DNA from 3 places in the Ensifer sp. ZNC0028 genome. Region 1 is predicted to be linked to each of the others. Evidence: predicted binding sites of a transcription regulator. Region 1 holds the regulator's gene; each other region holds the start of a gene.
The links. The regulator PhoB, encoded in region 1, activates phosphate uptake and scavenging genes when phosphate is short. The targets are predictions, from matches to a motif close to TGTCATNNANCTGTCAT.
Positions count from the first base shown of each region.

Region 2: L981_RS13040 (LTA synthase family protein) is a predicted target of PhoB. The motif match lies at 2,566-2,582, and genes of this name have one in related genera.
Region 3: L981_RS24280 (DUF2794 domain-containing protein) is a predicted target of PhoB. The motif match lies at 1,849-1,865, and genes of this name have one in related genera.

Region 1 covers NZ_JTLA01000105.1:8,164-12,344, reverse strand. The annotation lists gene L981_RS24365 (aspartate aminotransferase family protein) at 84-1,283, opposite strand; gene L981_RS24360 (GcrA family cell cycle regulator) at 1,706-2,227, shown strand; gene phoB (phosphate regulon transcriptional regulator PhoB) at 2,295-2,978, opposite strand; gene phoU (phosphate signaling complex protein PhoU) at 3,181-3,894, opposite strand; gene pstB (phosphate ABC transporter ATP-binding protein PstB) at 3,945-4,181, opposite strand, start outside.
Region 2 covers NZ_JTLA01000053.1:2,323-6,503, reverse strand. The annotation lists gene L981_RS13045 (DUF1003 domain-containing protein) at 1-416, opposite strand, end outside; gene L981_RS13040 (LTA synthase family protein) at 600-2,531, opposite strand; gene L981_RS13035 (NAD+ synthase) at 2,800-4,181, shown strand, end outside.
Region 3 covers NZ_JTLA01000104.1:42,353-46,533, forward strand. The annotation lists gene L981_RS24270 (Bax inhibitor-1/YccA family protein) at 1-629, shown strand, start outside; gene L981_RS24275 (GNAT family N-acetyltransferase) at 752-1,306, shown strand; gene L981_RS24280 (DUF2794 domain-containing protein) at 1,424-1,828, opposite strand; gene L981_RS24285 (thioredoxin family protein) at 2,143-2,916, opposite strand; gene acnA (aconitate hydratase AcnA) at 3,122-4,181, opposite strand, start outside.

The DNA of each region.
Region 1 (4,181 bases):
AAATCGATCCCCGGTGCGGCACGCCATATACGTGCTCGCACGAAGGTCATTCTAGCGCCATAGTCGGCCTTGGGTCGCTACCTTCAGGCCGCGGCGTTGCCGCTTGCCTTGCGAACCGCCTCGGCGGCGCGTTCGATACGTGCCAGGCCCTCGCGGGCCTCCTCGGCCGTGATCGTCAGCGGCGGCAGCAAACGCAGTACGTTTTCGCCGGCCGGCACAGCCAGAAGCTTCTCCGCGCGAATTTCCTTCAGCAGATCGGCCGAAGGGCCCTTCACCTTGATGCCCAGCATCAGACCGTCGCCTCGGATCTCCTCGATGACATCAGGGAAACGGTCCTTGAGCGACGCAAGACCCTGGCGGAAGACCAGCGCGACATCGCGCACATGCGTGAGGAACCCGTCGGCCAGAACGACGTCGAGCACGGCATTGCCGACGGCCATGGCCAGCGGATTGCCGCCATAGGTGGAGCCGTGCGTGCCCGCCACCATGCCAGATGCGGCTTCCTCGGTCGCCAGGCACGCGCCGAACGGGAAGCCCCCGCCGATGCCCTTGGCGACCGCCATGATATCCGGGCGGATGTCGGCCCATTCATAGGCAAACAGCTTGCCGGTACGGCCGACGCCGGTCTGAACCTCGTCCAGGATCAGGAGCAGGCCGAACTCGTCGCAAAGCGCGCGCAGTTCCTGCATGAACTCCTTGGTCGCCGGGCGGATACCGCCCTCGCCCTGGATCGGCTCGATCAGGATCGCTGCGGTTTCCTCGGTGATCGCATTCTTGACGGCAGCGATGTCGCCGAACGGGACCTGGTAGAAGCCCGGCGCTTTCGGACCGAAACCTTCGATGTATTTCTGCTGACCGCCGGCGGCGATCGTCGCGATCGTGCGGCCGTGGAAAGCCCCCTCGAAGGTGATGACGTGGAATTTCTCCGGGTGACCCTTGGAGAAGTGGTAACGCCGTGCCGTCTTGATGGCGCATTCCAGCGCCTCTGCGCCGGAATTGGTGAAGAACACCTTGTCGGCAAAGGTGACTGCGGTCAGCCGGCGACCGAGGCTTTCCTGGCCCGCAATCTCATAGAGGTTGGACAGGTGCCAAACCTTGTCGGCCTGCGCCTTCAGCGCTTCGACGAGGTGGGGATGCGCGTGGCCAAGCGAATTCACGGCAACACCGGCGCCGAAATCGAGATAACGCGTCCCGTCTTCAGCGATCAGCCAGGCGCCCTCTCCTCGCTCGAAACGCAACGGCGCGCGCATGTAGGTATCGTAAAGCGGCGTTGTTGCAGTCATGCGAGGCTCTCCTTCACTCCAGATCGACATCGATCCCGCGCCTCACGCGGGCCGATAAAAATCAAAAATGCCGCCTTTCGGCGGCGCAGGCACTATTCCCATTTCGCGCTGCAATGTCAACAAAACCAAGCCTTGCAGCGCAACATGAAGGGTCGATTCCTGGCAGCAGAAAAATCGTCCGGGAGGGCTTGCCAAAATTGCAACGCCGGCCGAGCAAGTTGGGGAAAACTACGAAATCGATTCGGCCTGATTCCCGGGACTCTTGCCACAGAGTCCAGCGGTCAGTACGTTAACATTCAATTACTAGACGCATGCGGCGGACCTAGTCACCAAAAGAGTTATCGCGTTTGCAACCCCGGGGTTCAGCCGGGGTGCGGTGAGGGATTCTGCCATCCCCAACGCTGAGAACGGAGAGTGCAGAAATGAACTGGACTGACGAGCGGGTGGAGAAACTGAAGAAGCTTTGGTCCGAGGGCCTGAGCGCGAGCCAGATCGCGGCACAGCTCGGCGGCGTCAGCCGTAACGCTGTCATCGGCAAGGTTCACCGCCTGAGCCTGCCAGGTCGCGCCAAGGCCGGCGGTAGCACCACGACGGCGGCCCGTCCGAAGCGCCCGACCTCGGCACCGCGTGCGCCGAACTACGCTTCGCGCGTTTCGGCCCGCCCGGTTGCACGCACGGCCGGCGCTGTCGTTCTCAAGGAAGAAATCGAAGTCGATCTCGTTGCCGAGCAGGATTTCAGCACCCGGACCGACGTTGTCGTGCCGATGTCGCGCCGCCTCGAGCTGACCCAGCTCACCGAGCGCACCTGCAAGTGGCCGATCGGCGACCCGCTGAAGGAAGAGTTTCACTTCTGCGGCAACGATTCCCCGGAATCGTCGCCTTACTGCACCTTCCATGCGCGGCTGGCCTACCAGCCGTCGGGCGAGCGCCGCAGGGCCCGCTAAGAAGCCGGACAGCATCAATAAAAAAGGGGCCGATCGGCCCCTTTTTTGTTGGAGATTTCCGGATCTGTCAGCTTTCGAGCGAATAGCCAGCGCCGCGAACGGTGCGGATGACGTCGGGCATGTTCGAGAAATTCAGAGCCTTGCGCAGGCGACCGACATGCACGTCGACGGTGCGTTCGTCGACATAGATGTCATGGCCCCAGACGCCATCCAGAAGCTGCGAGCGCGAGAAGACGCGGCCCGGCGAGGACATCAAGAACTCCAGAAGACGAAACTCGGTCGGGCCGAGGCGCACTTCGCGGCTGCGGCGGTGAACGCGATGGGTCTCGCGGTCGAGTTCGATGTCGCCGCAGCGAAGCAGCGTCGACAGGACCTCGGGCTTTGCCCGGCGCAGCATCGCCTTGACGCGCGCCATCAGCTCCGGCGTGGAGAATGGCTTGACCACATAGTCGTCGGCGCCGGTCGCCAACCCCCGGACGCGCTCGCTTTCCTCGCCGCGCGCCGTCAGCATGATGATCGGCAGGCGCTCCGTCTCCGGGCGCTGGCGCAGCCGGCGGCAAAGCTCGATGCCGGAAACACCGGGCAGCATCCAGTCGAGGATGAGCAGGTCGGGCAGCCGCTCCTGAAGCCGGATCTCCGCCTCGTCGCCCCTCAGGATCGTGTCGACGTCGAAGCCCTCGGCTTCCAGATTGTAACGCAGCAGAACGCTCAGCGCCTCTTCGTCTTCGACTACGGCGATTTTTGGCAACATCAGGTAACGTCTCCTTACCGCGGGCGACCCTTGGGCTCATCGGCCCGGCCGGCGCTCAGACACTCTAAATCTGGAGCACGTCCGCCAATTTCAAAGGCGGGGCGAAAACCGCGTGCTTCAGATACAGGAATTCGGGGCCGCGACCGAAGCCGCGACCGGATCAGATTTCAAAGGGCATGCATGCTTACGGCGCGCTCGGCGCTCAGTCGTTGACCGAGCCCAGCGTCGACGTGGTGTCATCCTTCGGGCGCTCGCCTTCCGGCTGGGCACCCGTCGCCATGTAATAGATCGTCTCGGCGATGTTGGTCGCGTGGTCGCCGATGCGCTCGATGTTCTTGGCGCAGAACAGAAGATGCGTGCAGGGCGTGATGTTGCGCGGATCTTCCATCATGTAGGTCAGCAGTTCGCGGAACAGCGAGGTGTAGATCGCATCGATCTCCTCGTCGCGCTCGCGGATGCTGTTGGCCTTCTCCGGCGAGCGCGAGGCGTACACGTCGAGCACTTCCTTGAGCTGGACGAGAGCCAGCTCTGCCAGGTGCTCCAGGCCGCGGGCGAGCTTGCGCGGAATGCCGGATCCGGCGACCGCGATCACGCGCTTGGCGGTGTTCTTGCCGAGATCGCCGACGCGCTCCAGATCGGAGGCGATGCGGATCGACCCCATGATCTCGCGCAGGTCGGCGGCGACCGGCTGGCGCTTGGCGATGGTGACGATCGCCTTCTCGCCGATCTGGCGCTCGGCGTCGTCGAGAACGGTGTCGTCCGAGATCACCTTCTGCGCGAGAGCGAGGTCGGAATTGACCAGCGCGCGAACGGATTCAGCGACCATCTGCTCGGCGAGACCGCCCATCTCCGAGATGCGGCGCGTCAGGTACTTCAGTTCTTCGTCATAGGCGGACATGATATGCATGGACATGATCGTCGATCCTTACGGGCGCTTTGCAGTTACTGTTGCAGCCTTATGCGGCCTCAGCCGAAGCGGCCCATGATGTAATCCTGGGTGCGCTGGTCATCCGGATTGGTGAACATCTTGTCGGTGTCGTTCTCCTCGACGAGATTGCCGAGGTGGAACATTGCGGTGCGCTGCGAAACGCGGGCGGCCTGCTGCATCGAATGGGTCACGATGACAATCGTGAAGTTCGTGCGCAGTTCGTGGATGAGTTCCTCGACCTTGGCGGTCGCAATCGGGTCGAGCGCCGAACAGGG
Region 2 (4,181 bases), on a different contig from region 1:
GATTTGAGATTGACTTCGTAATCCTTCGACGCGGCGAAGCGGTCGCGTTCGGCCTGGCGGTTCTGCGACATCATGATGACCGGCGCCTGCAGCGCGGCGAGCATCGAAAGCACCAGGTTGAGGAAGATGTAGGGGTAGGGATCGAACGCTCCGGTGATGAGCAGCACCGAATTGACCAGAACCCAGCAGACGAGAAAGCCGCAGAAGCCGATGATGAAGCTCCATGAGCCGCCGACCCGGGCGATATTGTCCGCGAGCCTGTCGCCGAAGGAGAGCCCGGCCGTAAACGCCGCGTGGGAATCCGTCGAAAGCGTGCGGCGATCGCGGGCGTGGGCGAGGATGCGGGCCTCGATCTCGCCAAGCTCGCTGATCGGCTTGCCGAAAAGCTGTTTCGAAATGTCGTTGAAATGCGGCATGGGGATCTCCGGTGTTGGCCGGATGAAATCTAGGGCATGTCGCGCAAAAGTCCGCAGCGGTTTTGCTTTGCCCGCGTGCGAACCATCAAAAGCTTAAGGCGTGGGGGAATTCAGGCGCCAGCCAATACCGCCATGGCCGAAGGCGCGAAGCCGGACCGGGTGCGACCCGTCCGGCTTCTTGTGTCAGTGGGTTTCGGCAGCGCTTGCGAACAGGTCCGCGTGCGACTTGAAGAACCGGTCGGTCGAGAAGCGGTCGCCGAACATCATGTCGTGCTGCAGGAAGCGGTAGTCACGCAGCAGTGCCGGCACCTTCGGCTGGCGCGACCATTCGGCGACTTCCTTGCCATTCTTGCGGATCAGCATGTAGCGGTCGACCACGCGGTACTGGTCGTACACCTTGCCGAGGAAACCGGTGTAGTAGGGGTGCTCGTAACCGGACTGCTTGAGGATCTGGTAGGAGAGGAAGGCCGGGCTGATGGTGCCGACGTTCTTCTTCGGACCGGTCTTGTTCGACCAGACGACGAGCGGCGTTTCATGTTGCGCCTTCATCTGCTCCTTCGAACCCTTGCGTTCCGCCGTCACGCCCTTCATGAAACCGGTGCTGGTATAGACGGTGTTGAGCGGCGGCAGGTGGTCGCCGAAGAGTACGATGATCGTTTCGCGGTCACGGTTCTTCGCCCACTCCATCAGCTTCTTCAGGCTTTCGTCAGCTTCCTTGATGCCTTGAGCGTAGGTTTCCAGCACCTGCCGGTCGGCTTCCGGCAGGTCGCCTTCGACCTTGATGGTGTTCTTCGCATAGCGGTTCGCCTCATAGGGACCATGGCCCTGCAGCGTGACGGCGAAAAAGAAGAACGGATCGTCCATCGCATCCGCCTGGTGGATGATTTCGTTGGTCAACGACTCGTCCGAGGCGAAGATGCCGCGCTTCTGCATCGGCGGCATGTTCTCTTCCGACTTGAACATGTCGAAGCCGAAGGCCTTGTAGACGGCGGTGCGGTTCCAGAACCAGCTCTGGAACGGATGGATGGCGCGCGAGACATAACCTTCGCCGCGGAAGAAGGTGGCAAGCGACGGGATCGGATTGCGGATGTACTGCTGGTAGGGGATGCTGCCATAGGGCAGGAACGCGTTGGAGAAGCCGGTCAGCGCCTCGAACTCGACATTGGCGGTCATGCCGCCGAACTCCGGCGAAAAGACGTTGCCCGACTGCATTTCGCGGATCGTCGGCATCGGATCTGGCGACAGCTTGACGTTCGGCAGGCGGGTCGGATCCCAGAAGGATTCGCTCATCAGCACGATGACGTCGGGCTTGCCGCGGTGCGAGGTGCCGGCGGGGAGCGGCTTCACCGGGATGCGGTCGATCGCGTCGGCCATGTAACCGGCGGGCGCGCTGACATTGGCCATCGGCAGGTTGATGGCAAAGGCGAGCGCAAAGCCGTTGTGCTTATAGTTCTCGGTCTGGTCCCACATGATCGGGATGACCTTGAGGCGATCACGGATCCAGGAGAACTGGTTGTAATCCATGATGTTCCAGAAGGCGACGAGCAGCGGCAGCGCGAAGGCGAGGCGGGCGATGCGCTCGCGGGTCGTCAGCTTCGGGAAGGTGCGCCAGGCAAAACGCAGCAGGAGAGCGATGCCAACGACGGCGACGACCAGGCCGACAGCGATGCCGACGGCCGTCCACGGACGGTCCTTCACCAGAACCGGCATCAGTTCCATGATCTGGCGACCGAACAGGAAATCGGTCGGATAGAGCGGGTCGGACAGGAAGACCTGCTTCTGCTGGCAGACGACGGCGGGGATGATGGCAAGCGGCGCAATCACCACGGCCGACTTGTGTTCGCGACCGAAAATGCCGTCGACAGCGAGTAGGATCAGGAAGAAGGCGCCAACGGTCGTCAGCGCCGGGCGCGTCGGATCGAGCATGTAGGCGATGCTATCGGCAAGCGACTGACGCACGATCAGTTCGACGAGGAACACCAGAACGGCTGCGACGAAGAGGGAGAAGAATGCGCTGCGGGTGGCCGCGAGCGTCTTGGCGTGCCGTGTGGCGAAGCCCGGCCTATCGACATAGACACGTGAGCCTCTCGCAACCGCGGAATCGATACTGGCCAACATATTCTCCAATTTCATAAATGCGTCGTGTAACTGTCATACGCCCGTCATTTTGAACAGGGGATGAATGGTTTCTTAACGGGAATGGAGGGTGGCTTTTCGTGGCGTGAAGCAGCGCGAACAGCCCAGTATAAGGACCGGGAAAAACAGAATTTTTCGGTTTTTTTCTCGTCGCTGCGATTGCCTGTGGGTATTTTCCCGCAGATTGCGCTAAAGAACATTGCGAAAGTCAGCTGCAATCGTTCAGGACAGACCGACAGGCCCGCTCATGACCGCCCATAAAAACGCCCCTTCGCTCCTTCGCATCGCCATTGCCCAGCTCAATCCGACCGTGGGCGACATCGCCGGAAACCTGGCCAAGGCGCGTGAGGCGCGCGCCGACGCGGCGCGCCAGGGCGCCGATCTCCTGCTTTTGACGGAGCTGTTCATTTCCGGCTATCCGCCGGAAGACCTCGTTCTGAAGCCAGCCTTTCTGAAGGCGTGTCTCCAGGCCGTCGAAAAGCTCGCTGCCGAGACGGCGGATGGCGGTCCGGGCGTCATTATCGGCTTTCCGCGGCTGGCAAAGACCGGCCGGCACAATTCGATAGCCGTGCTCGACGACGGCAAGGTGATCGCGGTCCGCGACAAGGTCGACCTACCGAACTACGGCGAGTTCGACGAGAAGCGCGTGTTCGATCCGGGCGAGATGCCGGGGCCGGTCAATTTCCGCGGCGTGCGCATCGGCATTCCAATCTGCGAAGACATCTGGGGCGATCTCGGCGTCTGCGAGACGCTGGCCGAAAGCGGTGCTGAAATCCTGCTGTCGCCCAATGGCTCGCCCTACTATCGCGGCAAGGTCGACGTGCGCCATCAGGTGGTTCTGAAGCAGGTGATCGAGACAGGCCTGCCGATGATCTACGCCAACCAGCTCGGTGGCCAGGACGAACTGGTCTTCGACGGCGCCAGCTTCGCCTTCAACACCGACAAGTCGCTCGCCTTCCAGATGAGCCAGTTCGAGGAGGCGATCTCGATTGTCGAATGGAAGAAGGGCGACAGCGGCTGGCATTGCGAGCACGGCCTGAAGTCGCGCCTGCCGGAACGGGAGGAAGCGGACTACCGCGCCTGCATGCTCGGCTTCCGCGACTATGTGAACAAGAACGGCTTCAAGAATGTGGTGCTCGGCCTTTCCGGCGGCATCGACTCCGCCATCTGCGCGGCACTCGCCGTCGATGCGCTCGGCGAGGAGCGGGTGCGCACGGTCATGCTGCCCTACCGCTACACTTCGCAGGAATCGCTGAAAGACGCCAAGGAATGCGCCGAGGCGCTTGGTTGCCGTTACGACATCGTGCCGATTTCCGAGCCGGTCGAAGGGTTCCTCAGCGCTCTCTCCGATACGTTCGAAGGCACGGAGTCCGGCATCACCGAGGAGAACCTGCAGAGCCGCACCCGCGGCACCATCCTGATGGCGATCTCCAACAAGTTTGGTTCAATGGTGGTGACCACGGGCAACAAGTCGGAGATGTCGGTCGGCTACGCCACGCTCTATGGCGACATGAATGGCGGCTTCAACCCGATCAAGGACCTCTACAAGATGCAGGTCTACGCGATCTCGAGCTGGCGCAACACCACGGTTCCGCCGGGCGCGCTCGGTCCTTCCGGTATCGTCATTCC
Region 3 (4,181 bases), on a different contig from region 1:
GTCTGGCGATCACTGGCGTCGCGGCCTACCTGGCCTTCCAGATGGCGTTTTCGGATGGCCAGCTGACTGCCTTCGGTGCTGCGATCTACACGAGCCCGCTGAAGTGGGTGGTGATGCTGGCGCCGCTGGGACTCGTGTTCTTCATGAGCTTCCGCATCAATAGCATGAGCGTTTCTGCCGCGCAGACGACGTTCTGGATCTATGCCGCCCTGATGGGCCTGTCGCTGTCGTCGATCTTCGTGATCTACACCGGCCAGAGCATCGTTCAGACGTTCTTCGTGACCGCAGCTTCGTTCGGAGCCCTGTCGCTTTACGGCTACACCACGAAGAAGGACCTGTCCGGCATGGGCTCGTTCCTGATCATGGGTCTGTTCGGCGTCATCATCGCGTCGATCGTCAACATCTTCCTTGGCTCTTCGGCGCTCGCCTTCGCGATCAACGTGATCGGCGTGCTGATCTTCGCAGGCCTCACCGCCTACGACACGCAGAAGATCAGGGAAATGTACTTTGAAGCCGATGACAGCACCGTTGCCGGCCGCAAGGCGATCATGGGCGCGCTGACGCTCTACCTCGACTTCATCAACCTGTTCATGTTCCTGCTCCAGTTCATGGGCAACCGGAACAACTAAGTCTGAACAGCAGACGGAAAAGGCGGCTTCGGCCGCCTTTTTTGTTTCTTGAAGCAGCTTGAAAGCGTCCGGGCTCCGTGGGAGTGAAAGGACGACGAAACCTTGGGATCAAGTCTAAAGCCATGTCCCTGACCCTGCGCGACGCCACCCTGGCCGATCTTCCCGTCATCACCGAGATCTATCGCGAGTCCGTGTTGCACGGCGTCGCGACCTACGAGATCAACCCGCCATCCGAAAAGGAGATGCGGGCCCGGTTCGAAACGATCATCGGCAACGGCTACCCTTACATGGTCGCGGTAGACGAGGGCGGGACGATCATCGGCTATGCCTACGCATCCGGTTTCCGCACGCGCACGGCCTATCGCTTCCTGGTCGAGGATTCCATCTACCTGGCGCCGGAAGCGCGCGGCAAGGGCGCCGGCAAGGCGCTGCTGGTCGAACTCGTCCGGCGTTGCACGGAGCTCGGCTTCCGCCAGATGGTCGCGGTGATCGGCGGTGCCCATCCGGCCTCGATCGCCGTACACCGGTCGCTCGGCTTCGAACTCCAGGGCACGATGAAAGCGACCGGCTTCAAGCACGGCCGCTGGCTCGACACGACGATCATGCAACTCGCGCTCGGCGAGGGACAGGCGACCGACCCGCCGGAAGACATCTATCCGGATACGCTCTACCAGTGATCGTCGCTTGCTGAAGGGTCTCGGTCGGCGAAGCGCGCTCGCAGCGCGCATACGCAAATCGTGCCGTTGCCGCCTGTGACGTCGGCGTGCGCCTTGATCGCACCCTTTCCCGGGTGGTCAGGTTTCCACCAGCCTCAGCACCTTGTCGAATACCTTGAGCACTTGGGCGAGCTCGTGGCCGCGTTTCAGGATCGTGCCGTGAATGTTCAGTACGCTATAGGCGCCCTGTTTCGCGGCCAGTTTCGGGTTCTTCTCGATCCGGTAGAGCGGCATTTCGCCCGAACGCTTGAACACTGAGAAGACCGCGCGGTCCCTCAAGTGGTCGATGGCATAGTCCCGCCACTCGCCTTCGCCGACCATGCGGCCGTAAACCCACAGGATCTGGTCCAATTCGCGGCGATGGAAAGTGATGGGGGGAGCGTTCTTGGCGTTCTTGTATTCGTGAAGATCGACGACCACTTCCGAGGTGGTCTCGCGCTGATGGCGCGCCTCGCCTTGCGGCAAATCCGGCTCATCGGTCATCGGCAATCCGGCCTTCTGTTGTGACAGAACGATTACAGTGTGCCTGACACGAGCCGAAAAGCAAGCCGGAAGCCATGGGACGGTGAGGTCATTTCTTGCCTCTGCCCCATTTCAGTCAAACCGGCGCCCCAATTCATCGCAAAACTCGCGGGCGCTGACGGACAGAGTCGTTGCCACCGTATGTCCGGTCAGATCGTCATGCTGCGGGAGTTCACCGAACGCAGTTATGGCCGGTTCGGTCCGGTAACTTCGAACCCTCAGCCCCAGCCCCTCGATGCTGCCGGGCCGAACCAACCCCTTGCGCTTCGCCGTCCCTACAATTTGCCCTGAGGGCCGGCGAGCACGGCCGCAGCGCCGATGATGGCGCCCGGCGTTTCCTTGTCCTTCATCGATTGCAGCAGGATCGCGCAGCCGCTGTTTCCGGGGCGCTCGGTCAGCACCGTCGCCGGCAGCGTAAAGGTCGCAGGCTGGCCGTCCCACATGCCGATCGTCTGAATGTCACGCACCGCATGCCAATAGGGGACTTCCTTGCCGCTGTTTTCCCCCTTTTCCATCTTCACGATCTTGGCGCGATCGAAATAGACGACGACGACATTGGCCTTGCCGATGCCGCTGCCGACGGTGATTTGGATTTCTTCACCGAGGATCTTGGCGTCGACGGGAACGGCAAGCCCCTTGCCTTCCGCCTTCATCGTTTCCAGCCGCGTCTTGATTGCCTGCAGGTTGCCGCCGTTCAAATGGTCGCGGCCATTCAGGATCGCCTGCGGCGTGTAGACGCCGTTGCGACCGAGCATGCGCGCATAGGCATATTGCCGCTCGGTGTTTTCCTTCGATGCCAGCGTGTCGGCCCAGCCGAGATAGTTCCAGTAGTCGACGTGATAGGCGAGCGCCACCACATCGCCTTCGTCGACCAGCGACTTCAGCGCCGCATCCGCCGGCGGACAGGACGAACAGCCCTGGCTGGTGAACAGCTCGACAACGCCCTTGACCGCCTGTTTCTCCTGCGCCCCGACGGGGGTACTGGCGGCTGCGAGCAGCCCGAGAGCCAGTGCAACAGGACGAATGAAAGAACGGTCTGCGGATGTCATGGCGTCACTTCGTTACCGGCCGTCGGCCTACTCCTTGTGGGGGAGTTCACTACATACGACGCCCCTGCATCAACGGGAAGTCACGTTGGAGTGAGGTGGCAAGTGAGTGCGATCTAGCAGCCGGATCGCGGCAGTTGCACCTCAAAGAAAGAGCCGGGGCGCCTTTCGGCGTCCCGGCTCAAGAGTCTTGTCTGCGCTCGCGCGATTAAGCAGCGAGGTCGCGCAGAACCGTCTGCAGGATGCCGCCGTTGTTGACGTAGGTCACTTCATCGAGCGTATCGATACGGCAGACCAGCGGCACGTCCTTCACGCTGCCGTCGCCATAGGTGACCTTGGCAACGCGCTTTTCGCGCGGCTGGACGTTGGCGAGGTTTTCGATCGTGACGATCTCATCGCCCTTGAGGCCCAGCGATTCCCAGGTCGTGCCTTCTTCGAAGACGAAGGGAATGACGCCCATGCCGACGAGGTTCGAGCGGTGGATACGCTCGAAGGACTGCGCGATGACGGCCTTGACGCCGAGCAGGTTGGTGCCCTTGGCAGCCCAGTCGCGCGACGAGCCGTTGCCGTATTCGACGCCGGCGAAGATGACGAGCGGAACGCCCTCTTCCTTGTACTGCATGGCAGCGTCGTAGATCGACATCTCTTCCTTCGACGGATAGTGGATGGTGTAGCCACCTTCCTTGCCGTTCGGGCCGAGCATGTGGTTGCGGATGCGGATGTTGGCAAACGTGCCGCGCATCATCACCTCATGGTTGCCACGACGCGTGCCGTACTGGTTGAAGTCGGCAACGCCGACGCCATGACCGATGAGGTAGGCACCAGCCGGCGAGGCAGCCTTGATCGAACCGGCCGGCGAGATGTGGTCGGTGGTGATCTTGTCGCCGAAGAGACCAAGCACGCGGGCGCCCTTGATGTCGGAGATGCCCGAACCGGACTTGCCCATGCCGACGAAGTAGGGCGGGTTCTGCACGTAGGTCGAACCGTCGTCCCAGGCGTAGGTCTGGCCCGGAGGAACCTGAACGGCCTGCCAGTTTTCGTCGCCCTTGAACACGTCGGCGTACTTGGTCGCGTAGAGTTCGCGGGTGACGTACTTGAAGATGAACTCCTGGATTTCCTTGGAGGTCGGCCAGATGTCCTTGAGGAAGACCGGCTTGCCGTCCTTGTCTTCGCCGAGCGGCTCGCTGGTGAGGTCCTTCTGGACGGAACCTGCAAGCGCGTAGGCGACGACGAGCGGCGGCGAAGCGAGGTAGTTCGCCTGGACGTCC